Regions from separate parts of the Bacillus sp. F9_6S_D1_P_5 genome, predicted to be linked through region 3. Evidence: riboswitches for the same ligand, from Rfam matches in the RefSeq annotation. Region 3 holds a riboswitch; each other region holds the start of a gene.

Region 1 (7,973 bases), on a different contig from region 3:
TAAATCCGCTACATGCGCTAATCCAATTGTTCTGCGGATAAGCTCACATCCAGCGAATCCAACGGCATCCGTAAAAATATTTTGCAAAATAATCGGCAACCATTGTTTCTCTTTCGTATATGCTTCTACACCTTCTCCAATCCATAACTTCGTAAAAGCTTCTACAAAATAACTCCATGTTTTCTCAATATGGAAAAATAGCACATTTCTTTTTTCCTCTTCACGTGATAACGCATTTAATAATAAATTTGCAATAAATTGACCAAGATCAAATCCAAATGGGCCATATGTTGCAAATTCCGGATCAATCACTTTCGTTTCAGAAGGCGATGAAAAAATACTACCAGTATGTAAATCACCATGAATAAGCGCTTCTTTTCTCGTTAAAAATTTATATTTATACTGTGCGACTTTTAACTTTAAAGTTTTATCACTCCACAATTCATCAACCGCTAGTTGTAACTCTGGCTCATAATCATTCGTATCGTAATGACCGAACGGATCTGTAAACACTAAATCCTCTGTAATTTTGCAAAGGTCTGGGTTTACAAATGTACCTTCTAGTACTCTTTTCTCTTCTGACTCTAATCCAAAATCTGAAGTATAAAATAAAACATGTGCTAGAAAACGACCAATATGTTGGGATAAAAGTGGATACTCTTCTCCATCTATTAATCCTTTTCTAGCAATTGTTAGCCTTGATAAGTCTTCTATTACTGTTACTGCTAACTCTTCATCATGACTGTACACTACCGGCACGTATTCCGGCACATACTTCGCAAAAATTTGTAATGCTTTACTTTCAATCGTCGCCCTTTTTATAGATAACGGCCAGCTCTCACCAACTACTTTCGCATATGGCAATGCTTGTTTTATTATAATAGACTTCTCTCCATCACCTAATTTGAACACGTAATTTAAATTTCCATCTCCAATTTCATGACAAACTACATTTGCTTTCTTTTCAAAATAACCGTTTTCTTTCGCATATTGTATAGCTGTCGTTTCAGTCAATGAATAATATCCCATCGTCTTCTCCCCCTTTTTTTAATTCAGAGGTTTTTCTAACACAGAAAAACCTCTTTCCACTAAGAAAGAGGTTTGAAGTTTATCTTCTCCCCTCTTATCTGCCAGAAAGTAAACTTTCTGCTGGAATTAGCACCGTGCCTTTTGGCGTAAATAAACGCCCCATTTTACAATGGTATTACGGTCGGTTGCTGGGCTTCATCGGGCCAAATCCCTCCACCTGCTCTTGATAAGAGTTGTATAATTTTTTGAATTTTTAACTTTATGTTGAAGACTATACCAAGAATAAAAATCACTTGTCAACATTTTATTTATATAATTCTGGACGACGATCTGCAAAAACGGGAATTCCTTTGCGTACTTCATTAATTTTCTCCAAATGAAGCTCTCCAAATAAAATGGATTCTTCTTCATTCGCTTCTACAACAACTTCTCCCCAAGGATCGACAATTAAAGAGTGACCAGCAAACTCATTATTCGGATCCTTTCCTGCCCTATTACATGCGACAACATAACATTGATTTTCAACTGCTCTTGCTTGCAATAGTAAACGCCAATGTGCTAAACGAACTAATGGCCATTCTGCTACAACAAATAAAACCTTTGCACCTTTAGCAGTATGAACGCGCATCCATTCTGGAAAACGAATGTCATAACAAATTGTGCCGGCACACTCTACATCATCTAGCTTAAATTCACCTGTACTATTTCCAGCTATTAAATATTTATGTTCATCCATAAGCTGAAATAAATGTACTTTACTATATTCATTGACTAGTTCTCCTTCCTTGTTTACAACATACATTGTATTTGTAACACCTTGTTTTGTTTGCTTCGCTATGGAACCACCGACAATATGTACACCATATTGTTTCGACCATTCTTTCAACTTTTCTTTCGTTTCCAATCCATCCCTATCTGCAATTTCAGAGAGTCTCGTTAAATCATATCCTGTTGTCCATAGCTCTGGTAAGACAATAACATCTGGTCTTTCTTTCATCGCTTCGCTTATTTTATTTTTAGCATTCTCAATATTTTTTTCTACATCTCCAAAGACAATATCCATTTGAATACATGCGACTTTCATTTTGTCAGCCCCATTCATAATTTTTTCTTTACAAAATACTGGAAAGATTATATCATTTGTCACTAGAATTGTAACAACTTTCAAAAGAGGTGGAAAGTATGAAATTATTTCAACCTTCTGAGATAGTAACATCATTGCCGACACAATTTTTCGCTTCACTTGTTGCAAAAGTTAACAAAGTCGTAGCAGCTGGTCACGATGTTATTAATCTAGGTCAAGGTAATCCAGATCAACCAACACCGCAGCATATCGTAAAAGCTTTACAAGATGCTGCAGAAAAGACCATTCATCATAAATATCCGCCATTTCGCGGACATGAAAGTTTAAAAGAAGCCGTGGCAACATTCTATCAACGTGAATATGATGTAGTAGTAAATCCAAAAACAGAAGTTGCTATTTTGTTTGGCGGAAAGGCTGGATTAGTAGAATTACCAGTTTGCTTTACAAACCCTGGTGATACGATTCTCGTTCCCGATCCAGGCTATCCAGATTATTTATCAGGTGTTGCTTTAGCAAAAGCACAATTTGAAACAATGCCACTACTTGCAGAAAATAATTTTTTACCAGATTATACGAAAATTGATGACTCTATTGCGAAACAAGCAAAATTAATGTTTTTAAACTATCCAAATAATCCTACTGGTGCTACTGCATCAAAAGAATTCTTTGAAGAAACCATTGATTTTGCTAATGAACATAATATATTAGTTGTTCATGATTTTGCTTACGGCGCTATTGGATTTGATGGTCAAAAGCCCGTGAGTTTCTTACAAGCAGACGGTGCCAAGGATACAGGAATTGAAATTTATACTCTATCGAAAACTTTCAATATGGCTGGGTGGCGTATCGCTTTTGCAGTAGGAAATGAAAGTGTCATTGAAACCATTAACTTATTACAAGATCATATGTATGTTAGTATTTTTGGTGCAATTCAAGATGCTGCCCGCGAAGCACTATTAAATTCACAGTCTTGCGTAATAGACCTTGTAAATAGTTACGAATCTCGACGAAACGCTCTTATTTCAGCTTGTCACTCAATTGGTTGGAATGTAGACATTCCAACAGGGTCATTCTTTGCATGGCTTCCTGTTCCGAAAGGATATACCTCTGAGCAATTTTCTAATATTTTACTAGAAAAAGCACACGTTGCAGTTGCTCCTGGTGTTGGATTTGGTGAGCATGGTGAAGGGTATGTCCGCGTTGGTCTCTTGCATACAGAAGATAGATTACGAGAAGCCATTAATCGAATCGATAAATTAAATTTTTTCAAAAAGTAATTGACAACACGAAAAATATCTGACAAAATTCAATTATCTTAAAAATTTAAACATTTCTAAATACTTCTTATCAAGAGCAGGTGGAGGGACGAGCCCGACGAAACCCGGCAACCGATCTACAATTGTAGACACGGTGCTAATTCTCGCAGCATTACGCTGACAGATAAGGAGCTGGTTGTAAAAAAACCTCTCCTTAGCTGAGAGGTTTTTTTATTTAACTAGGAGGTTATAACAATGAGCGGAATTATAGCGACGTATTTAATCCATGATGATTCACATAACTTAGAAAAAAAGGCTGAGCAAATTGCACTCGGTTTAACGATTGGATCTTGGACACATTTGCCACATTTATTGCAAGAACAATTAAAACAACATAAAGGCAACGTCATTCATGTTGAGGAATTACCTGAACATGAACATACCAATTTGTATTTACGTAAAAAAGTAAAACGCGGGATTATTAAAATCGAATACCCTTTATTAAACTTCAGTCCAGACTTACCAGCTATTTTAACAACTACATTCGGAAAGCTATCACTTGATGGCGAAGTAAAATTAATTGACTTAACTTTTTCAGACGAATTAAAAAAACATTTTCCTGGTCCAAAGTTCGGCATAGATGGTATTCGAAACCTTTTACAAGTGTATGAGCGCCCTCTTTTAATGAGTATTTTTAAAGGGATGATTGGACGAAATATTGGGTATTTAAAAACGCAATTACGCGATCAAGCAATTGGTGGTGTAGATATCGTAAAAGATGATGAAATATTATTTGAGAATACATTAACTCCACTTACGAAACGCATTGCATCTGGAAAAGAAGTTTTACAATCCGTATATGAAACGTACGGACATAAAACGTTATATGCCGTAAATTTAACAGGACGAACTTTTGATTTAAAAGAAAATGCGAAACGTGCAGTGCAAGCTGGGGCTGATATTCTATTATTTAACGTATTTGCTTACGGACTAGATGTACTACAATCACTTGTAGAAGATGATGAAATCCCAGTTCCTATTATGGCACACCCTGCTGTAAGTGGTGCTTACTCAGCATCCAAGTTATATGGGGTTTCATCTCCATTATTACTCGGCAAGCTACTACGTTACGCTGGCGCTGACTTTTCATTATTCCCATCTCCATATGGGAGTGTTGCGCTCGAAAAAGAAGAAGCTCTTGCCATCTCAAAATATTTAACTGAAGATGACGCATTTTTCAAGAAGAGTTTCTCTGTTCCGTCTGCTGGTATTCACCCTGGTTTCGTTCCCTTTATTGTACGAGATTTTGGTAAAGATGTTGTTATTAATGCTGGCGGCGGGATACACGGACATCCGAATGGGGCGCAGGGCGGCGGGATAGCTTTCCGTACTGCGATTGATGCTACCTTGCAAAATATACCTCTCCATGAAGTAGATGACATAAATTTGCATAGTGCACTACAAATATGGGGAAATCCCTCTCATGAGGTGAAATTATGAGTATTCAAGTATTTTGTGATTTCGATGGCACGATTACAAATAATGATAACATTATGTCCATTATGGAAAAATTCGCACCACCAGAAGCTGAAGAAGTAAAGAATAGAATATTATCACAAGAGCTATCTATTCAAGAAGGCGTTTCTCAATTATTTCAATTAATACCTACTAATCTACACGATGATATTATTCAATTTTTAATAGAGACTGCTGAAATCCGTAGTGGTTTTCATGAATTTATACAATTTGTAAATGAGAATAACATTTCTTTTTATGTTATATCTGGTGGAATGGATTTCTTCGTCTACCCACTCTTACAAGGAACCATTCCAAAAGAGCACATTTACTGTAATGAAACTGATTTTTCAAGTGAATACATTACCGTTAAATGGCCTCACCCTTGTGATCATCATTGTCAAAACCATTGCGGATTATGCAAATCATCTTTAATCCGTAAATTAAGTGATACGAATGACTTCCATATTGTAATTGGAGATTCCATTACTGATTTACAAGCTGCGAAACAAGCAGATAAAGTATTTGCTCGCGACTTCCTTATTACAAAGTGTGAAGAGAATCATATCGCTTACACACCTTTTGAAACATTTCACGATGTTCAATATGCATTAAAACATTTGTTGGAGGTGAAATTATGAAACAACTTTTTCGTCAATGGTATGACTTAAGCGAGATAAAAAAAGAATTAACACTGCGAAATTGGTTTCCTGCAACAAGTGGTAATATTTCTATAAAGGTTAGTCATGAACCACTCACTTTTCTCATTACAGCAAGTGGTAAAGATAAAACAAAAACTACTCCAGATGATTTTCTATTAGTAGATCATCTAGGGGTTCCCGTATTAGAGACTGAGTTACGTCCTTCAGCAGAAACAATATTGCATACACATATTTATAACAATACGAATGCCGGATGCGTACTTCATGTTCATACAACTGATAACAATGTCATCACAAATTTATATAGTGATGCAGTCACCTTTCAAAATCAAGAAATTATTAAAGCCCTCGATATTTGGGAAGAAGGCGCAACAATTAACATTCCTATTATCGAAAACCATGCTCATATTCCAACGCTTGGTGAAAACTTCCGAAAGCATATACAAGGTGATTCGGGAGCAGTATTAATCCGTAACCATGGTATTACCGTATGGGGCCGAGATAGCTTTGATGCAAAGAAAAGATTAGAAGCTTATGAGTTTTTATTCCAATTTCATATAAAACTATTATCAATTCAAGGAGGCGTTTCTAATGGCGCAAATTCGTATTCATGAAGTAAATACTCGCATTGAAAATGAAGTGGAAGTATGTAAATTTCTACAAGAGGAAGGTGTTTTATATGAGAAATGGAACATCTCTAAACTTCCTACTCATTTAAGTGAAAATTATTCTTTAACAGATGAAAACAAAGCTGAAATATTAGCTTTGTTTTCAAAGGAAATCGCTGATGTTTCAGCGCGCCGAGGTTATAAAGCACATGATGTAATTTCACTTTCAAATAGCACACCTAACCTTGACGAATTATTAATTAATTTCCAAAAAGAACACCATCATACTGATGATGAAGTTCGCTTTATTGTTAGTGGTCATGGCATCTTCGCCATTGAAGGAAAAGATGGCAAATTCTTTGACGTCGAACTTGAGCCAGGCGATCTCATATCTGTTCCTGAAAATGCAAGACATTATTTTACCTTGCAAGATGATCGTCAAGTTGTAGCTATTCGTATTTTTGTTACAACTGAAGGCTGGGTTCCAATCTATTAAGGTAGTCAGTTGAATAAAAGGTCTTGGATCCCCTTTTCCAACCTTTTATTCACTCTACATATATACATCCTCCTATGGAACAGGCTTATTTCAAAAATGAAATAAGCCTAATTTTTTATGGCTCTAACTGTATATTTCCTTCCGTTCAACACAATCTATCCCTTCAATTTTTCAAGTATATTTTTTAATACTTTTTGAACATTTATTGAACTTTTTTTGAATTTTTTCTGAAAATTCTGTTTTGTATATGATATACTACAATTAACTAAGATGGAAAAGAATATCGCAAACAGAGGGGGAGAATCATGAGTTTACTTATCGCACTTATACTAGGGGTTACATGTGGAGCACTTCCTGTTATTTTAGGAGCTATTATGGAAGAGTTAGAGGTTGGTGTTTTAGGTTTTGTCGCATCTTGTGTAAGCGCTTTATTTTTTGGCTTGTTCGGTGCTATTCCTGTTTCAATTCTCTGTGCATTTTATATAATACGCCATGCTCGTACAAAACAATTTGGTCCTAATCACACCGCGCAAGTGATTCCATTCCCAATTGAACGTTGCCGCCGTGCTTCTAGCTTATAATTATAAAATTAAATATACTTAAATAAATAAAAGTCCTCATTTGAGGACTTTTATTTATTTTCTTCTAGAAATTGAAACAATTCTTGTAAATGCAGTGCATCTTTACTATAGCTAACAGATACGTGACTTATACCATCGATCTCTGCTTGCATATAAAGGTCAACTCCATCTCGATCATATTTCAATGCCAAATAAAATTCCATTTCTTCCAGCATCTTTTTTGAAGTTCGAATAACGTAATGCCCTTTTTCATCTTTTCCATATTCGAATTCCGGTTCAAAATCATATTTTTGTTTAAAAGCTTCTTTTTGCTTTTCATTAATTTGTATACAAGTTGCTCGTTGCACAGCATCAATCATCTCATCAAATTTTTGAAGATCCATTTCATTTACCCCCTTATGTATTTTTTGTATAACACTTGTGTTCCGCTATTCTCTTCCCCATCTTTTATTAGCTCTTCATACAATTCCTTCGCCAAACTTAAACCCGGTACTGGTAATTGCAATTTTTCAGCCTCATCTAAAGCAATCTTCATATCTTTCATAAAATGCTTTACATAAAACCCTGGTTCAAAATCTCCCTTTAACATTCGAGGAGCTAAATTACTCAATGACCAGCTACCTGCTGCTCCCGTTGAAATACTCTCTAATACTTTATCGGGATCTAATCCAGCCTTTTTCGCATAAGCAACAGCTTCACATACTCCAATCATATTAGAAGCAATCGCAATTTGATTGCACAT
Region 2 (7,973 bases), on a different contig from region 3:
TTTAAATATTTATGAGAGTATTCCACTTCTGTATACCAATCATCATTTGTATAAATTCCTCCACTTGCTTGTATAACAAGCATTCTTCTTCCATCTTTAAGTAATCCGACTGATCCAGTTTCAGTATATTTAAATGTTTCACGTGCAATCATGATATTGTCCATGTAATCTTTTAACTTTGATGGAATATTAAAGTTGTGCAAAGGTAATACGATCACATACGTATTTGCACTTTTAAATTGTTGTAAAATTTCGGACATACGCTCTGTTACTTTTTGTTCTTCATCAGTTAACTTCTGTTCATTTCCTTGCTTTTCCCATGCGCTTAAAACAGTTTTATCTATCATTGGTACTACATCATCGTATAAATTAATCTGTTCAATCGTTTCATTATTAGGAATTAATTCTTTATAAGATACTAAAAAGTGGTTAAGAACCTTAATGCTGACTGATGATGTATCATCCACTTTCGGATGTGCGTTTATAATAAGTGTTTTGTTCATTTGTATTTCCCCTTTTTTTAAAATTTTACAATTTAATTATCGACTGAGTTAATCGTCGATTGATATGGTCTTTAATATAAACTCTGAAATTATTTTTGTCAAATGAAATACATACTATTCTAAAAGAGCCTTTTTTTATTTGACTAAAATTCTAAATGGTCCTAAGATACAATTTGATAACCCTTAAAATAAAAAGCAGGTGATTTGTATATGCAATATAGTGTTGGGGTTGAATATGCCTTGCATTGCCTAGTTTATTTAATCAATGCTCCTTCCAAGGAAAGTGTTGGAATAAAAGATTTGGCAGAGTTTCAAGGACTTTCTGAAACATTTCTTTCAAAAGTTTTCGGTAAATTATCTAAAGCTGACATTGTGAATTCTGTCCCAGGTGTAAAGGGAGGATATAGGTTAGCTAAGTCTCCAGAAGATATTTCTTTTTGGGATGTAATAGAAGCCGTCGAAGGCCCAAAACCTATTTTTCAATGTAAAAATATTGTACAGAATGGTCTACTATATCGAGACGACGCTTGTAATTCTTGTGAACCTAGCAATTCTTCTTGTACAATTAACTTAGTAATGCTTGAAGCAGAAGAACACATGCGTGAGTTTCTTCGTAAAAAGACTCTTGCATGGTTAGATAAAGAACTTGATATTGTTTTACCTGAAAAGATAAGGGTAGATACTCGTGAATACTTCAAACAAAAAAACTCTAACTAAATCGCCATGACGAATTAGTTAGAGTTTTTTTGTTTTTTAACATTAATTCCATCATGTGAGTACTTCATCACAAATTCCTTCTTTAAATATCACATTTAATTAACTCATAAAGTTTCAAATTGATTAACATTAAAATTCTAAACAATACAATTTTATTTTCGTAAAAAGTAAATGAATTTATGTGTTCATATATTTTAAACATAATGAAAATTCCCTTTGAAAAAGGAACAGAGTATACGAAAGAAAGCGTAGCTCGCATGGGCCGCGCCGATACAGTTGGTGAAAGAAGCTTAGGATATCCACATGCACTTGCACTTGGAGTTATTTTTACGGAGATTTCGGGTAGTTTGAAATAGGAATGAGAAAGTCCCTTTGCCTTAAGGTGGAGGGACTTTTATATAGTTGGTAGAAGACTACTTTCGGGCTCTCTCTGTAAAATATGAGTTTTTTCATATTTTTGATAAAATCTTATTTCAAAACTCCAACTAATATTTAAGATAATCGTTTGTGAAGAAATATATTATAAAAAAAGGGGGAATTTATTTTGTTACATCGCTTATCTATTTGTACTTTATTAACAGCTTTTATGTTTACTTTATTTACATTTAACGGCTCTGCTTTCGCGGCTACGAATACTACTAAAAATGAAACAGTAGTAGCAGCTTGTGCAAAGGGAGGTACGGTAGGTACATATGGTGCAAAGATGCGCAGTGGTTACACTGTGGGATCACCTGTCTTACATACATTTACTAGTGGTCAGAAAATTACTGGTACATGGGTAACAGGTGAGTATGTTCAAGGGCATTATAGTAATTCTAAACAGTGGTTAAAAGTTACTTATAAAGGGATGACAGGTTATGTATCACACACAACATTATATAACGTTTGCTCATAAAACTATGTACTATAATAATAATTGTGGATATATTGAACTGATCTCTTTTAAGGATTAGTTTTTTTGTCTCCTAGTTTTTGATGGAGCATTTTTTGAAAAAAAAACCAACGATTCATTAAATCGATGGTTTTATGCTTATATATTATTCATTTGTATCTATATCAAATTTTTTCATTGCTTTTTGCTTATTTGAGACTTAGTTTTTTTGTGATTGCAGCTTATCGATTTTCCAGTGTGCTCCTAGAGGATCTAAAGAGCTTTCAATATAAAACATATATTCATCTGCGGTACTTGGTACTTCAAAAGCTATTTTTAATTCTACCGTTTCATTTGGTTTAACTTGTATATTAGAAGGGTTTTGGTCAAGCACCTTTCCTTCATAAGTTTTTCCGTCTTTTTCATCTTTTAAGTTATATTTTAATTCTGATAGTCTAATCATTTGACCTCGTACATTTTTTACAGAGACATTAACAACGATAGAATCGTTGCTATCATTTAAATATGCACTTTGAACGGTGCTCAAGTAATAGCCTCCCTTAACACTCTCACCAACTAATAAAATACCTTGTTCCAAGCGGCTCATATCTTCTTCTTCAAAATTTATTAATTCTTCATTTTCATTTTTTGTGGTTGGTTCTTCTAATGGAACATTTTCAACGGCACTATCTTTTTTATCTTGTGTGCAAGCAGCCGTAACACTGACTAATACTAGAATGAAAGTAAGTAATATGAATAATTTTCTCATAAAATTGATCTGTCTCCTTAAGTTTCTCAATTTTGTGCAACTATACATATAAGATTAACATAATATCTCATTATTGGCTCAAGATAGGTAATCTTTTAGACACCTTATTCTTTTTACTTTTCATATACATTCGATTGGTTCTCGCGATATTTGTTAATCTTTTAAAACATTGGCTTAGTAATACGGAGGGTTATTATAGATATATTAATCATATAATTTGTCCCTATCAAAATGAACATCTTTTGCATCTAATATATTGTAAATATATTTTATTTTGAAAGGATGTGATTATATGGCTCATAAATCTACTGGAGTGTTTCGAGTTCCGGTTTCTGAAAATGGGATTATTCCAACTGCTCTCAACATTATGTTAAACAATGATTCACGCTGCCATACTAGTAATGTAACGGTAACTGTTAAGAGAAGTCCAAACACTTCTTTCCCAACTCAAAATGAATTAGTTGAAATCTCTCGTACTTTTGTTTCTTTAGAACCAAACAGAACAACTAAGATTGTGTTGTTTACGCCAGAATTCCAAATAGAAGATTTTCTTGATGTTATTATTAGTGGAAATAAAGATGATGTTAAGGATGTTCTTGTATATTCTTTTTTAGCAGATTCAGCAGGTCACAATCTGCCATCTACTGTTTTCAGAAATGCAGAATACACTTTTGCTTGCTGACAACGTGATGATGTATTCTTTACTGTCATATATCTGAAGGGGAATGTTAAATAGGAGTTGATTTAACTTTTATTTGGCTTCTCCAAATAAGTCTGCTTTAGTTAAATAAACAAGGAACCGACTAATAGGTTCCTTGTTTATTTGCATGTAACATGAAATTTCGTGTCTATTATTCCGCAAGCAAAACAACATAATACCCTTATAAATCTCTATAACAATATGATTTTTCTGCATATCATTTAATGTATATCGGAAAAATAAGTATTAATAGATTGATTTTTATTATTCTGATGATTATAATAAATGAAAATCAAACAATTCTTATGTTGAGAAGTGGAGGGACGGGCCCTATGAAACTTCGGCAACCTCGTTTTAGACGAAAGGTGCCAAATCCTGCAGGTGAAAAAACATCTGAAAGATAAGAGCGGTTCACTTAGTCAAGAAGGCTACTCTTATTTCGATAAGAGTAGCTTTTTTTATGGCTAAAAGTTAAAGGGGGAATAGGTAGTGGAGTATGGTTTTTGGTTGCCGATTTTTGGGGGATGGCTTCGAAATGTGGATGATGAATCTATGCCGCCTACGTTTGAGTATGCAAAACAAACAGCGCAAGCGGCAGAACAATTAGGTTTTTCAACAACACTTATTGCAGAATTAAATTTAAATGATATAAAAGGTGTTTCAGCACCAAGTTTAGAAGCGTGGACAACTGCGGCAGCACTTGCAGCAGTAACTGATAAATTAGAGATTATGACAGCTGTAAGACCTGGGTTCCATAATCCAGCAGTTACAGCAAAAATGGCAGCAAATATCGATCAATTAAGTAATGGTCGTTTTACATTGAATGTAGTTTCAGCATGGTGGGAAGAAGAAGCGAGACAGTACGGCGGGGTATTTACCGCACATGATGAAAGGTATGATCGCACAGAGGAATTTGTAACAATTTTGAAGGGGCTTTGGAAAGAAGACGAATTTTCTTATAAAGGGAACTTTTATGAGCTTCAGCATACACATTTAAGTCCAAAACCTGTGCAGAAACAAGGCATTAAGCTTTATGCAGGTGGTGAGAGTGAGCGAGGAAAAGAGGTCATTGTAAATCACGCGGATGCATATGTAATGCACGGCGGAACAGTGGAAGAAGTATGTGTGAAAATAGAAGATATGAAGAATCGTAGAAAAAAAGTTACAGACGAGCCATTACAATCATTCGGGCTTGCGGCTTATGTCATTTGCTGTGATACAGAAGAAGAGGCGTTAGAAGAATGGAGACGCATAACGGATGTGAAAGATGATGCTTTAGGCTATGCGGGTTACCAAGATTTTATTAGTAAATCGCATTTGGAACAGCAAGTGAAGCTCAATGATTATTCCGTATCGAATCGCGGGTTACGTCCTAATTTAATCGGAACACCAGAACAAATTGCAGAAAGGATACTTGCTTTTGAAAAAGTAGGTGTGACGTTATTACTTTTACAATTTTCGCCACAGCTTGAAGAGATGAAACGATTTTCTGAAAAAGTGATGCCATTAGTTGAAGCAAAAAGAAAGGAATTGATTACAAATGAGTAAAATTTACATATTACATGAGAATAAGGAATGGACGAATCATTTAGTGAAAAGGCTGGAAGAACTGGAGTTACCGTATGAGGAATGGCTTTTAAATGAAGGAACACTTCCGTTAGAACAAGAACCTCCCCATGGTGTTTTTTATAGCCGCATGAGTGCCTCTTCGCATACGAGAGGGCATCGATATGCACCTGAATTGACTGAAGGGGTTCTTGCTTGGCTAGAGGGATACGGGCGCACAGTATTTAATGGATCTCGAGCATTACGTCTTGAAGTAAGTAAATTGAATCAATATGCAGCATTAAGAAAATTGGGGATACAAGTGCCGAAAACAATTGGTGCTGTTGGCCGTGATCATATAGTAAAAGCAGCAAGGGAGTTAGGAGAAGTACCGTTCATTACAAAGCATAACCGTGCAGGTAAAGGCCTTGGTGTTCAACTCTTTCATTCCATTGATGCTTTAGAACAATATTTGGACGGTCCGGCGTTTGAAGAACCCATTGATGGAATTACTTTAATACAGCAATATATTGAAGCACCAGAACCATATATTACACGTTGTGAGTTTGTAGGCGGTCAGTTTGTATATGCGGTTAAAGTAGATACATCAGAAGGATTTGAACTTTGTCCAGCAGATGCGTGTTCGATTCAAGATGCTTTTTGCCCAGTAGGAGAAGAAAGTAAGACAGAAGCGCCAACAAAATTTGAAATTATATCAGACTTCCAAGAGCCAATTATTGAACAATACAAAGAATTTCTAAAAGAAAATGAAATTACCGTTGCTGGTATTGAATTTATTCGCAGTGCGGATGGAACAATTTATACGTATGATATTAATACAAATACAAACTATAATTCTGATGCAGAGTCTGTAGCGAATCAATTTGGTATGCTTGAGCTTGCTACATTTCTTGGAAGAGAATTAGAGAAACAAGTAGAGTCAGTTAAATAGTATAGAAGGTTCTAGTGAAAACCTTTGTTAAAGTAATCGTGGGAGTATGGTCAAGTTTAGGATATCCAGATGCAGGTGCGCATGCGTTTGAAGAAATTGTGAGTAAGTTTGAAATAGGAGTAAGAAGATCCCCTCTAGCTTAAGCTAGAGGGGATCTTCTTACTCCTATATATATTCCAATAATTGTTTCTATTGTATTGAGAATAATGGCATCTGCATCAAAAAAACAGCTTATAAAAGGACTTATCCAACGTAACATATAAATGTATCGTAAAAGTGAATAGGTCTATATTTTGTTTTTAGATAGATATAATTTGAGGGTATTTCGATGATATTTCCGCTAATAGAATTGTATGATAAGCTGTATATAACTGTATATTTTGAGGACGGAAGGCTGCTATCCTTTCTCTGATTTTATATAAGAAAAAATTATTTGAGCTTTAATGGAAATGGAGGATATATTATATGATTTTAGGAATTTCATATTTTGATATTTTTTGTATTGTAGTGATTGTCTCATTTTTCTTGATTTTTTGGAGATTGAATGTATGGTATAACAAAAAACATAATGTTCCTAAGGTTTTTCAATGGTTTCCTAGAAAATGGGGTAAAAGAAAAGTTTCAGAGCATTTATCACAATTAAATGAAAAGTTAGCGGCTGAAGGTAAAGGTATTTGGGTTACAATCTATGCTATAGATTTATACATTGTAACTATTCCTTGTACAGTCAAAAAATATAAATCTTAATAAATATGTTTAAAGAAAGGCCTTTTAATTAAAATAAAAGGTCTTTTCTTTTTATAAATTTTAGAAGTGATTTGTTGAGTCCATGTGTTTATGCGGAGAAAGTCACTTGAGTTTGATGAGATAGAGGGAGATTGTAGTGAAGTGAACCGTGTAATAAAAAAGAGCTTAGCAAAGGGGAAAAAACCAACGGGGTTATTTAAAATGATAATCAAAGATCTGGATTTTTTGTGATGAATACTTATTCATGCTTGATTAACGTAATGTCCTTTTTCTATAACCCTATGTATCTCTTTATAAATTGTGCGTTTAGGATTCTTGTTTGTTACTGAATGAGTCGAAAAACTGTTGCATACTCTTAGCTTGATTATTTAAAAAATGCTGACGGTACCCTGTTTATAAGTTATGAGAAATGATGTTTTTTGCACTATTATCTATTCTTGGATATTATTAATAATATCTATATGAACTTATTTTTTTTATTAAAAAGGTTTGGCGGTGTGTAAAATGATTACAGGTATTAAAAATATTGAAACTAAAGAACCGATAAAAATGTTTCTATTGATTCCCTGTAGTATTGTTTTGTTTGATAATATTTATCAACATTTTATTCTTAGAAAGGATTTTTCACTACAGAAACTTTTATTTGAACTCGTATTTTTATTTATTTTTATTTCATTTATTTTATATAATAAGTGTTTACAAAAAATAAATAAACAAATGTTTACAAAATATATTTTTCTTGGAGTAAGTATTATTTATCTTTTGGCATACGACTTTATGTTTATACGTAATCCAGATGCTTCTTTACATATCCCTTATTTAGAGTGCTTCTTAGTAATTTCTGCACCTTTATTTTTAAGTATTCATTATCTTCTATGGGTATCTATTTGTATGATATGTAGATTTTTAATTGCTATTTATTATTTTGAAATTAACTATCCAATATCATTAATATTATTGTTTCTAACAATTTTTGTTACGTCATTTTTTGTATTTCTTTCATTAAAATTTTTAGTACAAAAAATTAAAGTATCCTATGAAAAACAAATGAAAGAAACAGCTTTATCGATAATGAGGATAATGGAATTAAAGGATCAATATACGAAAGGACATAGTGAACGTGTAGCAAATTATGCTACTATTCTTGCTAAAGAAACAAATGAATATGA
Region 3 (7,973 bases):
TGTAAGTAGATTTTGTAAATCGAATAAATGCTCCCCGCTATAACATACTCCATTTTGTAAATCGATAACGATTAAAACATCTGCACAAGTATCCATTATTTTTGCCCCTTTTTTTACTTTTTAATATATCAATTAATTCATTACTTGGAAATAGATGGTGCTCTGTCGTTTTTTATGAACTATACGAAAAGTAAAAAATATACTAAACAGCATAAAAAAGAAGATATGAAAACTTAATTTCATATCTTCTTTTCACTCTATGCATTTACAGGTTCTTCTACATAAGAAAGGGCATTTTCAAAATCGGATATTAAATCGTCAACATTTTCAAGGCCGACGGATAACCGGAGTAATGAATTCGAAATACCTCTTTCATCGCGAGCTTCTTGCGACAGTGCTGCATGTGACATTTTAGCTGGATAGGAAAGAATGGATTCGACAGCTCCTAAACTAACCGCAAAGACAGGTAATTTTACTTTTGATAAAAATTGGCGGAGTGCGTCTTCTGATTGTAAAGTGAAAGATAGGACGGCTCCGGCTGATGTAGCCTGAGATTGTTGAATGTCAAATCCAAGATGTGTTTGTAAGCCAGGATAATAGACATTTTGAACTTTAGTGTGATCTTGTAAATAGTGTGCAATTTTATTGGCGTTAGCCGCTGAATGCTCAAGACGTACATGCAATGTTTTTAGGCCACGAAGTACGAGAGAACAATCTTGCGGGCCTAAAATAGCGCCGAATGCATTTTGTAAAAATCCAAGTTTTTGAGCGAGTTCGGCATCTTTTACAACCGCTAATCCGGCAGTAACATCACTATGCCCGGCAATGAATTTTGTAGCACTATGAAGAACGACATCGGCGCCAAGATCAAGTGGTTTCTGGAATAGTGGTGTCAAAAATGTATTATCAACAAAAGTAAGGGCGTCAATAGATTTTGCAAGTTTAGAAACAGCACGAATATCTGTCACTTTTAAAAGTGGGTTAGAAGGTGTTTCCACATAAAAGAGTTTTGTATTTGGCTTAATGTTTTGCTTTATTTCTTCTAAATTGGTCATATCAACAAATGTATGTGAAACACCGTAACGGGAGAGAACTTCAGTTATAATTCGATAAGTTCCTCCGTATACGTCTTCTGAAATGAGTACGTGATCACCTTGTGAAAGGAGGAGGAATGCAGTAGAAATCGCTGCAATTCCTGACGCGAACGCAAACCCTTTTGTTCCGCCTTCTAATAAAGCAATGATATCTTCAAGCGCTTCACGTGTTGGATTGCCAGAGCGACTATAGTCATATTTCCCGAACGTATCTACATCAAATTGGTGGAATGTTGATGTATTATAAATGGGAACGTTAACAGCTCCTGTTTGTGAGTCATGTTTATATTGGTTGTGTAGTAAGAGTGTATCTATAGAATAACTCATATTCTTACACCTTCTTTTACAAGTGTAATGGCTTGTTGTAAGTCTTGAATTAAATCGTTACTATTTTCAATGCCAACGGAAAATCGAAGAAGACGATTACATACACCGTTTTCTGTTCTGATTTCTTCAGGAATATCAGCGTGTGTTTGCGTTGCTGGATACGTCATTAAACTTTCAACACCACCGAGACTTTCAGCAAATGTAATTAAGGATAAAGATTGTAAGAATGGATTAATCCACGTTTCATCTTTCAGACGAAATGAGATCATGCCGCCTCTTCCAGGGTAAAATACATCTGTCACCCCGTCTTCATCATTTAAATAAGCGACAACTGCTTTTGCATTTTCTTCATGTTGTCTCATGCGAAGCGCTAACGTTTTCATACCGCGGATTAATAACCATGAGTCAAATGGGCTTAAGACCGCACCGGATGCATTATGATAATGGGCGATTTCCTCACAAAGTTCCTTTCCTTTTGCAACGACAAGTCCGCTTAGCACATCGTTATGCCCACCTAAATATTTCGTTGCACTATGCAGTACAATGTTAGCACCTTCTGTTAAGGGCTGTTGTATATAAGGCGTGTAGAATGTGTTGTCTACAATAAGGAGTAGTCCGTGTCTTTTCGCTACAGTTGCGACTGCGGTAATATCAGTAACTTGCATTAATGGATTAGTTGGAGTTTCTATGAAAATAGCTTTCGTTTCAGTTGTGATAGCTTGCTCAATTTGTTTAATAGATTGTGTATTTACGTATCTACATCGAACGTTCCACTTTTTTTCATGCTCAGAAAATAATCGATAAGTCCCGCCGTATAAATCTTCAGATACAATAAGTTCGTCTCCAGAACGGAATAGCGAAAGGACGAGGAGAACAGCCGCCATTCCGGAGCTACAGGCATAACCTTGTTCGCCGTATTCTAAGTCTGCGATTGCCTGCTCTAAAAGACCACGAGTTGGATTTCCAGTTCTTGAATAATCAAAGCCAGTAGATTTACCAATTCCTTCGTGACGATAAGCAGTTGAGAAATAAACAGGCGGGTTAACAGTTCCTGTTGTAGTTTCGCTCCGGTTTCCGATTTGTGCTAGTTTCGTTTCAATAGTTGACATGTGAAAATTCCTCCTTTTTAAATGAACAATTAAGTGAATGTAAAGTGAAACTTTAATCAGTGAGGGATTCATCCCCACTAATTATCAGCCCTCACCAATCGGGCTTTTACGGGCAGTTGATTCCCACCTAACTTCTTTGTTCCAGCTGAATTTTGAGTTGGGAATCTTACTGCCCTCAAATAGCGGGGGAAAATAAAAAAAGCCTTCTAAGAAGAAGGCTTTCGGTTTGAATAGAGTCTTCTTCTCATCTGTCAAATCTTTCACAATTTGCTGGAATTAGCACCTTATTAACAAATGTTAATGGTTGCTGAGGTGTCATAGGGCCAGTCCCTCTACCTCTCTAGATAAGAATGTTCGTATGAAATTTTATTATGTTTTTAACTTTACAACAAAAGATAATTGAATTGCAACTTTATTTTAAATAATTTTTATTTTTCCGCAAGTGTCATTGACTTTTGCATTTGTGCGTGCTAAATTTATTAAAAAATTAACAAACATTGTTAAAAGGGGAACGCATTTCCTTTTAGCTACATAAATAAAATAATAAAGACAAACTCTTATTGAGAGCGGTGGAGGGAAAGGCCCTGTGAAACCCGGCAACCTTCAAACGAAATGTTTGAAACGGTGCTAATACCTGCAAAACGAGTGTTTTGCATAATAAGAGGAGGACCAATTATGTCCCCCTCTTCAAAGTGAAGAGGGGGTTTTTATATTGATAGAAATGAGGGAGATTGGTGAAATTACTAGATTTATTATCGAAAGGAATTGTAATAGGTGATGGTGCGGTTGGGACGTTATTACATTCACACGGTTTGCAAAGTAGTTTTGAAGAATTGAATATATCTGATCCGGATTTAATTATATCGATTCATAAGCAATATGTAGCTGCTGGGGCTGATGTGATTCAAACAAATACGTACGGAGCAAACGAAGCGAAATTACGTATGTATGGTTTAGAAAATCAAGTTACTGAAATTAATAGAGCAGCAGTCAAACTGGCGAAAGCATCTGTTACAGACAGAAACGCTATTTTAGGAACAATCGGTGGTATGAAACATATTGGAGCTGTTACGACAACTGATATGGAAAGAGAATTTATGTTACTTGAGCAGGCAAGTGCTTTACTAGAAGAACAGGTTGATGGATTACTATTAGAGACTTTCTATGATGAGTTTGAATTACTTCATGCTGTTCAGGTGTTACGAAAACAAACGAATATTCCAATTGTAGCTCAATTAGCGTTACATGAGGCAGGTACGACTCAAAATGGAAATGATGTAAATGAAATATTAAAACAGCTTTTAGATTATGGTGCAAATGTCGTTGGATTGAACTGTCAACTAGGGCCGCTTCATATGACAGAAGCTTTTAAAATGATATCGATTCCGAAAAATGGTTACTTATCAGCATACCCAAATGCAGGTCTCCCAAATTATGTGGAGGGACGTTACGTATATGAGGGAAGTCCGGCTTATTTTGAAGCGATGACACCGAAATTTATTGAGCAAGGTATTCGTTTATTGGGTGGTTGTTGTGGCACGACTCCAGAACATATTGAAAGTATGAAACGTGCAATTGCAAATGTTACACCTGTAATAGAAAAGGATACGATTCAAAGACCGAAAGTAGTTCATACACACGAGAAACGTTCGAAAGCTCATGTTACTTTAGCTGAGAAAGCAAAAAAACAAACGACAGTAGTAGTGGAATTAGATCCACCGAAAACGTTAGATACGCAGCGGTTTTTTGAAGGAGCAAGAGCTTTGAAAAGAGCTGGAGCAGATGCTATTACTCTAGCAGATAATTCATTGGCATCGCCTCGCGTCTCGAATATGGCAATGGGAGCATTATTAACGAAGCACGATATTCCGGTATTGACGCACTTAACGTGTAGAGACCATAACGTCATCGGATTACAATCTCATTTACTAGGATTATCAGCGTTAGGCATGGAAGAAGTGTTAGCTTTAACTGGTGATCCAGCACGTGTCGGTGATTTTCCAGGTGCCACTTCTGTATATGATTTGTCCTCTATTGAGCTCATTAAAATGATTAAAGAAATGAACGATGGGCGTTCTATTTTAGGGAAATCAATAGGGCAAGCAACAAGGTTTTCAGTGGGAGGTGCTTTTAATCCGCATGTAAGACATTTAAAAGCAGCGGTTAAGCGAATGGAACGGAAAATAGATGCTGGAGCGGAATATTTCTTAACGCAACCGATTTATGATATCGCGTTAATTGAAGAAGTGTATGAAGCGACAAAGCATTTGAAGCAGCCTATTTTTATTGGGATTATGCCACTAATAAGTAAACGGAACGCAGATTTCCTTCATTTTGAGGTGCCAGGTATTACGCTACCTGAAGAAGTAAGAGAGAGAATGGATGGACATGAAACGAAAGAAGCAGCAATTGAAGAAGGGATTCGTATTTCACAAGAATTGATCGATACGGCGATGAAATATTTTAACGGCATTTATCTTATTACACCATTTCTAAAATATGAAATTACAGAACATCTTGTTAAATATGTGAGAGAAAAGCAAGAAGTGAAAGAAGGTATTAATTGATGAAATGTATAGAAGAAAAATTACAAAATAACATCTTAATATTAGATGGTGCAATGGGAACGATGATCCAGCAAGAGGACTTAACGGCGGAAGATTTCGGAGGAGAAGAGTACGAAGGCTGTAATGAATATTTAGTAGAAACAAGACCAGATGTTATTTTAAAGATTCATAAAGCCTATATTGAAGCTGGAGCGGATATTATTGAAACAAATACATTTGGGGCGACAAATATTGTACTAAGTGATTATGAGTTATCTCATTTAGACGAGGAGCTAAATGAGAAGGCAGCGGGTTTAGCAAAGCAAGCAGTCGAAGAAAGCGGGAAGGAAGTATATGTTGCGGGAGCAATGGGACCGACAACGAAAGCGATTAGTGTTACTGGTGGTGTGACGTTTGAAGAATTAATTGAAGCCTATACACGGCAGGCAAGAGGATTGTTGAAAGGAGAAGTTGATGTATTACTCGTTGAGACGAGTCAAGATATGCGTAACGTGAAGGCTGCTTATATTGGAATTCAAGCAGCTTTTGATGAACTAAGTAAGGTAGTACCTATCATGATTTCGGGAACGATTGAACCGATGGGAACGACTTTGGCGGGGCAAACAATTGAGGCTTTTTACTTATCGATAGAGCATATGAAGCCATTATCTGTTGGATTAAACTGTGCGACCGGTCCGGAGTTTATGAGAGACCATATTCGTTCCCTATCTGATTTGTCAGAGTGTTACATTTCTTGCTATCCAAATGCAGGTCTTCCTGATGAAGATGGACATTATCACGAATCTCCATCTTCTCTCGCTGAAAAAGTGAAGCGATTTGCTGAAGAAGGATGGGTTAATATTATCGGTGGTTGTTGTGGCACAACACCAGAACATATAAAAGCAATGAAATCTGCGTTAGCGTCTCTTAAGCCGCGTGAACACCACGAAAGAGCTGGACACGGTGTTAGTGGATTAGAGGCACTTCAATATGATGATTCTATGAGACCGTTATTTGTTGGTGAAAGAACAAACGTTATTGGATCACGTAAATTTAAACGATTAGTAGCAGAAGGGAAATTCGAAGAGGCTGCTGAAATCGCTAGAGCGCAAGTGAAGAAAAATGCTCATATTATTGATATTTGCATGGCAGACCCGGACCGGGATGAAATAGAAGATATGGAAAACTTCTTGGCAGAAGTTACGAAAGTATTAAAAGTACCGATTATGATTGACTCAACAGATGAAAATGTGATGGAGCGAGCTCTTACTTATATTCAAGGAAAAGCCGTTATTAATTCAATTAATTTAGAAGATGGAGAAGAACGATTTAAAAAAGTGACACCGCTCCTTCGGAAATATGGTGCTGCAATTGTAGTTGGAACAATTGATGAAGATGGTATGGCAGTAAGTGCAGAAAGAAAACTAGAAATTGCGAAAAGAAGTTATGAGTTATTGACGACGAAATATGGTATACGCCCGTCAGATATTATTTTTGATGCACTTGTATTTCCTGTAGGTACAGGTGATGAAGAATATATTGGCTCGGCGGCCGCGACGATAGAAGGGATTCGCCTTATTAAAGAAGCATTACCAGAGTGTTTAACGATTTTAGGTGTAAGTAACATATCATTTGGTTTACCACCAGCTGGACGCGAAGTATTAAATTCCGTCTTTTTATATCATGCAACGAAAGCAGGATTAGATTACGCGATTGTGAATACGGAAAAATTAGAACGGTATGCGTCAATTCCTGAGGAAGAAAAACGTCTTGCAGATGCGTTGCTTTTTGAAACGACGCAAGAGACGTTAGAAAAATTTACAAACTTTTATCGCGTGGCAAAAAAGAAAGATATCGTTATCCAAGAAACATTAACTCTTGATGAAAGGCTCGCAAATTACATTGTAGAAGGTACGAAACAAGGGTTACACGAAGATTTAAGTCTTGCGCTTACAGAAGGAAGAAAACCTTTGGATATTATTAATGGCCCACTTATGACAGGAATGGATGAGGTAGGACGATTATTTAATAATAATGAGCTTATCGTTGCTGAAGTATTGCAAAGTGCTGAAAGTATGAAAGCTGCTGTAAGTTATTTGGAGCCACATATGGAATCTAGTGATAGTGCGAAAAAAGGGAAAGTGTTATTAGCAACTGTTAAAGGTGACGTACATGATATTGGGAAAAACCTCGTTGAAATTATTTTATCGAATAACGGATATGAGATTATTAATTTAGGGATCAATGTTCGCTCGGATCGAATTGTGCAAGAAGTACAAGAAAAGAAGCCTGATATTATTGGGCTTTCTGGTTTATTAGTAAAATCAGCGCAACAAATGGTAACGACTGCTGAAGATTTAAAAGCGGCGGATATTGATATTCCAATCGTTGTAGGCGGGGCAGCGTTAACGAGAAAGTTTACAGATAATCGTATTTCGCCATCCTATAAAGGGCTCGTATGTTATGCAAGTGATGCGATGACGGGGCTTGATATTATTAATAAGCTTCAAAAAGAAGAAGAGAGAGAGAAGATGAAACAAGATAAAAAAGAACGTCATCTTCATATCGTAACAAAAGAAGAGAAAAAAGTAGAAATTCCAGCAGTAATTGAGCCATTACCGAAGGCAGAGGTTATAGTGCCTGATTCAACAAAGCGAATCGTATTACGCGATATCCCAGCCCTTCATCTCGCTCCATTTTTAAATAGACAAATGTTACTTGGACATCACCTTGGATTAAAAGGAAGTGTGAAGAAGCTTTTGCGAGAGGGAGATAAAAGAGCACATGAATTAAATGATTTAATAGACGAATTATTGCAGGAAGGACAATCTTGGTTAAAGCCGAAAGCAGTGTATCAATTTTTCCCAGCGCAAAGCGACGGACAAAATATTGTAGTA
Region 4 (7,973 bases), on a different contig from region 3:
GAGGAGCAGTAGCAATTATTGCAACAGGATATTTAGTAGATTTCTTTACGATTGGTACGATTTTTTATATTGCATCTATCTTATATGTGGTAAGCGGAGTTGTATTAAGTAGTAAAAAAATATAATCATCCCCATTTTTACCTGAATACCCTTTATTTGTTATACTAAAAGGGAAAATAAAAGAAAAGGGGACATTGCCTTTGATGAAATTTTTAATTTTAGCTATTCTCACTTTGTTTTTGATTCCATGGACAAGAAGCGGTAGTAAACTTCGAGCAGTGGATAAGAAAGGGGATGAGAAGGTTGTAAAGGGTAAGAAATCATCCATTTTAGTTATTCCTGTTTTATTTTGGATAGGTATTGCAATCTATGAATATCTTTGGCTAATTGATGATCGAGCAGATTCGATTCTTACTCATTATGCCGTTGCAGTAGCAGTTTTAATTGGGCTTGTTTTATTTTCACAAAATCAAATAGGGAAATTAGAAGGTACGTTAAAAGGGCTTCTAATGTTTGTTTTACTAGCAAGTTACGGCTATTTTGGTTATTTGCACGATATAGTAATCACGCAAAAAAAATATGATTCTGTTGTAAAGGTAGAGAAAGATATTTCAGAGCCATTTACTGAAAATGATCAGCCGTTTACAGTGCCGCCAAAGACAGCGGAAAATAAGATGAAAAAAGTATTTGGAGATATTCCGAAAGTAGCTTATTTTGAACTAGGAGAATTAACGCCACAAATGGTAAATGGCGAGGCTTTATATGTAGCACCAATTGAAGTTTCAGGATTTTTTAAAGCACGTAAAGCAGAGACAATTCCAGGATACGTAACGATGTCAGGTACGAACCCGGATGCGGAAGCGAAACTGCACCTTGGTTATAAAATGAAATATGTGCCAAGCATGTTTTTCGGGAATAATTTAGAGCGTGTTGTAAGGAAAGCAGAACCAAATCTAATCTTTAAAGGGAAACCTAAATTTGAAGTAGATGATAAAGGGAAACCTTATTATACAATGACGTATGGTGAATTTATTTCAGGAAGATCTGGATTTGAAGTAGAGGGCGTTGTAGTAGTAGACGCACAAACAGGTGAAGTGAAAAGATACGACAAAGGAAAGGCACCTAAATTTGTTGATGGCGTATTAAATCACGAGACTGCATCTACATTAAATACGTATTTCGGTAAATATATTCACGGATTTTGGAATACAAAATTCTCACAAACTGATATGAAGATCCCGACTGAGTGGGGAACGAAAGAAGGAGTTACACCAATCTTCGGTAAGGATGGAACGTTATATTACTTTACTGATTTCACCTCCCCGAAAGAAGGAGTAGATTCTGCGTTAGGTTACTCGCTTATTGATGCGCGTACAGGTAAGTTGTATTACTATAACGGAAAAGAAGTAAAGGGAATTATGGACGGTTCAGCTGCTTCGGAAGTAGTGGATAATTCCTTTAAGAGAGAGAAATGGCATGGAACGATGCCGGTTATTTATAACGTGTACGGTAAACCTTCTTGGATTGTACCTGTTATTGATGACGGAGGTTTAGTACGTGCTCATACAGTTATCTATGCTTCTAACGCGAAAATATTTGCAACAGGTTCGACGCAAAAAGAAGCGCTTGAGAATTATAAAAATGCGCTGAGCGGAAGTGGAGATTCATTTAGACCGACTTCAAGTGGTAAAGAGGCACAAAAAGAAGGCGTTGTAAAACGTGTATATAAAGAAAAATCAGGTGAAAATACAATTGTGTACGTACTGTTAGAGAATGAACAAAAAGTATTTATGATACCTGTGAAAAAATTCCCATATGCTATGTTTACAGAAGTGGGAGATCCAATTCAAATCACATATTTAGATACAGGAGAGGCGATGTCTTCCGTATCTAAATTTGCAAATAGCAATTTGAAAAAGTAAAGCGATAGAAATTCTATCGCTTTTTTTTACAGTATAAAACAGGAAAATGCGCTATACTTGACGTATGTTTATGTTGTAACTATAATTGTTACGATTCATTATGTATAGGAAAGGGTGAACAGAAAAAGTGAATGGAGTTAATCAAGAAATATATAAACCTGTAAAGACAAATAGGTTATGGATGATTCTTGTACTAGGGACACTTACGGCAATTGGGCCGTTATCTATCGATATGTATTTGCCTTCGTTACCGAAATTAACGGATGATTTACAGACAGGTGCATCCCTAGCGCAACTAACATTAACAGCTTGTTTACTTGGGCTTTCAGTAGGGCAATTATTTGTCGGTTCAATTAGTGATATTTATGGAAGGCGCAAACCTCTTATTATTGCTCTTATTATTTATGTTGCTTCTTCTTTACTTTGTGCTATTGCACCTTCTATTTGGAGTTTAGTGTTATTGCGCTTCTTACAAGGGGCTTCAGGATCGGCTGGGATTGTTATATCACGTGCGATGGTACGTGACATGTATTCAGGTTCTGAAATGACGAAGTTTTTCTCACTGCTTATGTTAGTAAACGGAGCAGCGCCTATTTTGGCACCGATTATTGGAGGACAATTGTTACAATTTACAACATGGCGCGGTGTCTTCATCGTTCTTGGAGCAATTAGTGTATTCATGTTAATATCAGCTACTTTCGTATTACGTGAAACATTACCTCCCGAAGAGAGAGAAACGGGTGGATTGTCAGGAACATTGGCGACGTACGGAAAGCTGTTAAAGGATCGTCTGTTTATGGGATATGCATTGTCACAAGGGCTAGTAACGGCGGCAATGTTTGCGTACATTTCAGGCTCACCATTTGTGTTGCAGAACATATACGGAGCGTCGCCACAGCAATTTAGTTTATTCTTTGCAATCAACGGTATCGGTATTATCATTGCTAGTCAGGTAACAGGTCGTTTAGCAGGGAAAGTGAATGAGAAGACATTATTTGTTGCTGGTATTATTATCGCAGCTGTTGGTGGCCTATCTTTATTACTGACAATCGTGCTCGGAATAGGTTTAATTGGTGTTTTATGCTCATTATTCCTTGTCGTATCAAGTGTCGGGGTTGTCTCAACGACTGGGTTCTCGTTAGCGATGAGAAATCAGAAACAAGCTGCAGGAACAGCATCGGCCTTATTAGGATTATTACAGTTCATCTCAGGAGCACTTGTTGCACCGTTAGTAGGTATTGGGGGAAGTAACACCGCATTACCGATGGGGGTTGTAATCGCTCTTTGTGAAATTGGTGCTGTATTATGTTATCTATTTATGGCCAGAAGAAGTGAAAAGCAGTTTGAAATGCAACAAAGACAAAATTTAGAGGCTTAAATTATAAAAAAGAGCTGATTCAAATACGTTTTGAATCAGCTCTTTTTTCATTTCTTTGAAATAACGCATACAGCTTCGTAAGGTGATGCAAAAGTTATTTGCATAAAGTGACGATACTGTGACAAAAATGTAGGCATGTATATTAAGCTATCGTCTTAAGTGTAAAAAGTAGGATGTTCTCGGTATAATAACAAGTGAAGATATAAGAAACTATAATGAGTAGTAGCTGTAGATAAAAGGAGAAGAAGAGATGAAGAAGGTTTTGGGTATTGCTGTAATGGGAAGTATGATCCTTCTAGCGGGATGTAATGGAAATAAAGATACGAAAGAACCGAAAGAAAAGGTAGAGCAATCTACTGAGCAAACAGAAGAGATGAAAGAATACCGTGCAGTACATGAAAAATACGATATGAAAATGAATAAAGAAATTAATAAAGCATTACAGTTATGGGAAGTGGCAAAAGAAAAGGGCGGTAAGGAAATAACGAATGCTACATATAAAGAAGACGTGCAGAAGGTAACAACGGGCATGTTAGAAGATATAGATCACATACGTAAAGAAATTCGTGTGCCGAAGTCGAAAGAACAAGAACATGAAATGTATGTTGGCTTCTTAAATGAAGCAGAACAAGCGATGAAAAAATTACAGAAGTTAGCTAAAGAAGAAGATTCATCTTTGATTCGTGATATAGAAATTAATTTTTCAACAGCATCGACATACTATAAACGTTTTCAAGCAGAAACGAAAAAATAACCTTGCGTATGCGCAAGGTTATTTTTTCTTCTTACCATCTCCGTCTTCATCCTCGGATACTAATGCCTTCTGTTCTTCGTGAAATTCAGAAATGGTTTGACCGGTAATATTATCGCATGGAGTATAAAAAGAAGTGATACGTTTCTTTTTAATAAAGAGTTTATCTCGCATTAACGGGCAGTAAGCTCCCCACCTCAAAATTCAGTGAAAGCAAAGAAGTTAGGTAGGGGATCAACTGCCCGTAAAAGCCCGATTGGTTCAACTAATAATCAGTGGGGGATGAACATCCCCCACTGATTAAAGTTTCACTTTATAGACCCCGATGATGACAAGTATAACGATTGTTAAGGGTAATCCTATAGTAGCAAGAAGTAAGGGATCCATCTTATAACTCCTTTAACAGTATTTCTTTTTATTATAAGTGAAAACCGTAATTTCGATAAACGACATTAAAAACTGATTTTTCTAAATATATCCAATTTGATTGACTTTTCATTTTTTCAGAATTATAATTCGAAATATACAATTTGAACCAAATAATAATATAGCAATTTACTTATCCAGAGAGGTAGAGGGACTGGCCCTATGACACCTCAGCAGCGGGTTCTGTAGTAGGAACACCGTGCTAATTCCAGCAAGCAAGTCTTGAAAGATAAGTGATGGGCCTTCGTTTATTAAGCCTTGATCTTATTTTTTAAGATCAAGGCTTTTTGTATTTTAAGAAGCGGAAAAGTAATAGGAACAAATATGTCAATAAAACAAAGTAAATTCATTTGTTTAGGGGGTTATCGAAGTGTATGTTATTAAAAAACTATCGGTTATGGTTTTCACGCTATGGGTCATTACGACAGTAACATTTTTGATTATGCATATCATTCCTGGGGATCCATTTTCATCAGATGCGAAAATCTTTCCAGAGGAAGTAATACAGAATATGAGGGCGAAGTATCACCTCGATGAACCGTTATGGAATCAATATGTCGCTTATTTAGATGGCGTAGTTCATTTTGATTTTGGTGAATCTGTTCAATCTACAGGTCAAGGTGTATCAGAAATTATAACGACAGGATTTGGTCCGTCAGCAATTATTGGTTTACAAGCACTTATTATTTCATTATTAGTCGGAATTGCAGCAGGTACATTTGCAGCCCTATATCATGGGAAAGTAATTGATTATAGTGTGAGCTTACTTGCGATTCTCGGTATATCTATTCCAAGTTTTATTTTAGCGCCACTATTTATACAAGTATTTGCTATACAGTTTGAATTGTTACCAGTAGCGTCTTGGGGCACATTCGAACATACGGTATTGCCATCCTTCGCATTAGCATTAGGACCAATTGCAGTGATTACGAGATTTGTTCGCTCTAATATGATTGAAGTATTGCAGAGTGATTATATTAAATTAGCAAGAGCGAAAGGTATACCAATTAAGAAGATTATTATAAGGCATGCCCTTCGAAATGCAATTGTTCCAGTTCTTACATTTGTTGGGCCGTTAATGGCTGGACTTTTAACAGGGACTTTCGTTATTGAAAAAATATTTTCCATTCCTGGTCTAGGAAAATATTTTGTAGATAGTATTTTTAACCGGGATTATCCGGTCATTATGGGAACGACGATTTTCTATAGTGCATTATTAATTTCTTGTATTTTCGTTACAGATATTATTCACCGTATTGTTGATCCACGTATTCGTTCTATTACGTAAGGAGGGGGGACATTTAAATGGGAGTTTATGAAATCAATAAACAGTTATTAACGAATGAAGAGAAAAAAGAATTAACGATAAATAAAGAGCAGCAAACGATTAGCCGAAAGAAGGAAGTGTTTCGCAAGTTTATATCAAACCCTATAGCAGTTTTAGGGGCAGTGACGCTATTACTAATTATTGTTTTTTCACTGATTGGCGAAAGTTTAACGTCATTTACTGCGAGTGAACAAGTAAAAGAAGCAACAAACTTACCCCCTAGTAGTGAGCATTGGTTCGGAACAGATGATCTAGGAAGAGACATATGGGCGCGCACCTGGGCTGGAGGGAAAATTTCACTAACAGTTGGATTAGTGGCAGCGGCTCTTGATATAGGAATTGGTGTACTAATCGGTGGCTTTAGTGGATATGTGAGAGGACGTAGTCGCCTTGGAACGTTAATTGATGAGTGGATTGTACGAGGGATTGAAGTGTTATACGGTATCCCATATTTATTAATTGTTATTTTATTATTAATCGTTATGAAACCAGGGCTTTTTACAATTATTATTGCCCTTGCATTAACAGGATGGATTGGCATGGCACGTCTCGTTAGGGCACAAGTATTATCCTTAAAGCAAAGAGAATTTGTTATTGCAGCAGAGCGATTAGGTACATCGCATATGAAGATTATATACGGACACATCATTCCGAATTTAACAGGCATTATTATCGTAAATTTATCATTTACAATTCCGGCAGCTATTTTCTCAGAATCATTTTTAAGCTTTATCGGACTTGGAGTACAATCACCGGCAGCGAGCTGGGGAACGATGACGAACGATGCACTCGGGACATTACTGAGCGGAGAATGGTGGCAATTATTCTTCCCAGCAATCATGATTGCGCTCATTATGTTTGCATTTAATGCAATTGGTGATGGTTTGCAAGATGCAATTGATCCAAAAATCGTAAAAAGGAATCGAAAGGAGAAAAAACATGGGACAGCTTTTATCTTTAGAAAACGTAACGTTAGCCGTTGAAAAAGAGAATAGTAAGCAAGCGATTGTGAAACATGTTTCCTTTTCTATTAACGAAGGTGAAATCGTTGCACTTGTAGGAGAGAGTGGTTCAGGAAAAAGTGTTACAGCACAATCTATTATTGGACTAAATCAAGAGTCTATTCACATCGATGATGGAAGTATCTCTTTCCAATCTCAAGGATTAACGAATTTACAAGAATCAGAGTGGAATCAAATTCGAGGGAAAGATATTTCTTTTATCTTTCAAGACCCTCTGTCTTCTTTAAATCCGACGATGAAGGTAGGAAGACAAATTACAGAAGTAATTTTGCAACACGAGAAAAAATCGAAAAGAGAAGCAAAAGAAATTGCAATTAACTTATTAAATGATTTAGGGATACATGAAGCAGAGAAACGTTTTGAACAGTATCCACATCAATTAAGTGGAGGGATGAGACAACGTATTTGTTTAGCAATTGCATTTGCTTGTCACCCAAAGCTCGTTATTGCAGATGAGCCTACAACTGCATTAGATGTAACGATTCAAAAGCAAATTATGGAGTTGCTCAAGGCGAGAAAAGAAAAACAAAACACGAGCATTTTATTAATTACACATGATTTGGCACTTGTACGTGAAGTAGCAGATCGAGTAGTTGTGATGTACGGGGGACGTGTTGTTGAAAAAGGGACGATACAAGAAGTAATAGGTTCACCGAAGCACCCGTATACGAAAAGTTTATTGCAAGCTATTCCGAATATGGATGATGCTGAAAAGGTACTTAGGGCAATTGAGGGAACAACACCATCAATTGAAACATTGAACAGCTTTGGGTGCCCATTTGTAAATAGATGCCCAGTAGCAATACAAGAATGCATTCATCGTTTCCCAGAGAGAACAACATATTCTGGAGAACACAGTTCACATTGTTGGCAGCATGTTCTAGAGCATAACCAAGCGAAATCAAAAGAGAAGGTGAATGCCTCATGACAACAGATTTAATTACTGTAAAGCAAGTAACGAAAACGTATGGAAGTAAAAAGAAAGAAATTGCAGCGCTAAAAGAAATATCACTTTCTATTCCGAAAGGAACAACACTTGGCATTATTGGAGAAAGTGGTTCAGGAAAAACAACACTTGGTAAGCTCATAGCTGGGATCGAGAGCCCAACGTCTGGTCAAATTGATTATAACGGTCAAGTTGTCCACA

What was found. A riboswitch is a leader RNA that binds a small molecule or an ion and turns the genes downstream of it on or off. The one in region 3 is predicted to bind S-adenosylmethionine.
Region 1: linked by a shared signal. The riboswitch ahead of mtnW (2,3-diketo-5-methylthiopentyl-1-phosphate enolase) and the one ahead of metI (cystathionine gamma-synthase/O-acetylhomoserine thiolyase) in region 3 are both predicted to bind S-adenosylmethionine.
Region 2: linked by a shared signal. The riboswitch ahead of ACUXEY_RS03145 (LLM class flavin-dependent oxidoreductase) and the one ahead of metI (cystathionine gamma-synthase/O-acetylhomoserine thiolyase) in region 3 are both predicted to bind S-adenosylmethionine.
Region 4: linked by a shared signal. The riboswitch ahead of ACUXEY_RS23395 (ABC transporter permease) and the one ahead of metI (cystathionine gamma-synthase/O-acetylhomoserine thiolyase) in region 3 are both predicted to bind S-adenosylmethionine.

Annotation. Positions count from the first base shown of each region.
Region 1 covers NZ_JBTREW010000014.1:34,578-42,550, reverse strand. Annotated here, with positions in the region: gene mtnK (S-methyl-5-thioribose kinase) at 1-1,029, opposite strand, end outside; SAM riboswitch class I at 1,121-1,262, opposite strand; gene ACUXEY_RS17940 (carbon-nitrogen family hydrolase) at 1,334-2,197, opposite strand; gene ACUXEY_RS17935 (aminotransferase class I/II-fold pyridoxal phosphate-dependent enzyme) at 2,212-3,390, shown strand; SAM riboswitch class I at 3,455-3,560, shown strand; gene mtnW (2,3-diketo-5-methylthiopentyl-1-phosphate enolase) at 3,625-4,869, shown strand; gene mtnX (2-hydroxy-3-keto-5-methylthiopentenyl-1-phosphate phosphatase) at 4,866-5,525, shown strand; gene ACUXEY_RS17920 (methylthioribulose 1-phosphate dehydratase) at 5,522-6,160, shown strand; gene ACUXEY_RS17915 (1,2-dihydroxy-3-keto-5-methylthiopentene dioxygenase) at 6,138-6,650, shown strand; gene ACUXEY_RS17910 (hypothetical protein) at 6,956-7,231, shown strand; gene ACUXEY_RS17905 (DUF3909 family protein) at 7,282-7,614, opposite strand; gene ACUXEY_RS17900 (NAD(P)-dependent oxidoreductase) at 7,620-7,973, opposite strand, start outside.
Region 2 covers NZ_JBTREW010000002.1:53,888-61,860, forward strand. Annotated here, with positions in the region: gene ACUXEY_RS03115 (FMN-dependent NADH-azoreductase) at 1-503, opposite strand, end outside; gene ACUXEY_RS03120 (RrF2 family transcriptional regulator) at 714-1,220, shown strand; gene ACUXEY_RS03125 (DAK2 domain-containing protein) at 1,400-1,576, shown strand; gene ACUXEY_RS03130 (SH3 domain-containing protein) at 1,765-2,115, shown strand; gene ACUXEY_RS03135 (DUF4352 domain-containing protein) at 2,312-2,860, opposite strand; gene ACUXEY_RS03140 (hypothetical protein) at 3,153-3,542, shown strand; SAM riboswitch class I at 3,861-3,967, shown strand; gene ACUXEY_RS03145 (LLM class flavin-dependent oxidoreductase) at 4,050-5,108, shown strand; gene ACUXEY_RS03150 (ATP-grasp domain-containing protein) at 5,101-6,057, shown strand; gene ACUXEY_RS03155 (hypothetical protein) at 6,072-6,200, shown strand; gene ACUXEY_RS03160 (hypothetical protein) at 6,523-6,804, shown strand; gene ACUXEY_RS03165 (HD-GYP domain-containing protein) at 7,309-7,973, shown strand, end outside.
Region 3 covers NZ_JBTREW010000003.1:156,005-163,977, reverse strand. Annotated here, with positions in the region: gene ACUXEY_RS05605 (cysteine hydrolase family protein) at 1-96, opposite strand, end outside; gene metC (cystathionine beta-lyase) at 258-1,421, opposite strand; gene metI (cystathionine gamma-synthase/O-acetylhomoserine thiolyase) at 1,418-2,530, opposite strand; SAM riboswitch class I at 2,772-2,881, opposite strand; SAM riboswitch class I at 3,085-3,194, shown strand; gene ACUXEY_RS05590 (bifunctional homocysteine S-methyltransferase/methylenetetrahydrofolate reductase) at 3,265-5,097, shown strand; gene metH (methionine synthase) at 5,097-7,973, shown strand, end outside.
Region 4 covers NZ_JBTREW010000024.1:40,177-48,149, reverse strand. Annotated here, with positions in the region: gene ACUXEY_RS23420 (MFS transporter) at 1-125, shown strand, start outside; gene ACUXEY_RS23415 (DUF3981 domain-containing protein) at 204-1,922, shown strand; gene ACUXEY_RS23410 (multidrug effflux MFS transporter) at 2,050-3,300, shown strand; gene ACUXEY_RS23405 (hypothetical protein) at 3,551-4,054, shown strand; gene ACUXEY_RS23400 (DUF3951 domain-containing protein) at 4,073-4,225, opposite strand; SAM riboswitch class I at 4,608-4,713, shown strand; gene ACUXEY_RS23395 (ABC transporter permease) at 4,848-5,765, shown strand; gene ACUXEY_RS23390 (ABC transporter permease) at 5,783-6,787, shown strand; gene ACUXEY_RS23385 (ABC transporter ATP-binding protein) at 6,744-7,754, shown strand; gene ACUXEY_RS23380 (ABC transporter ATP-binding protein) at 7,751-7,973, shown strand, end outside.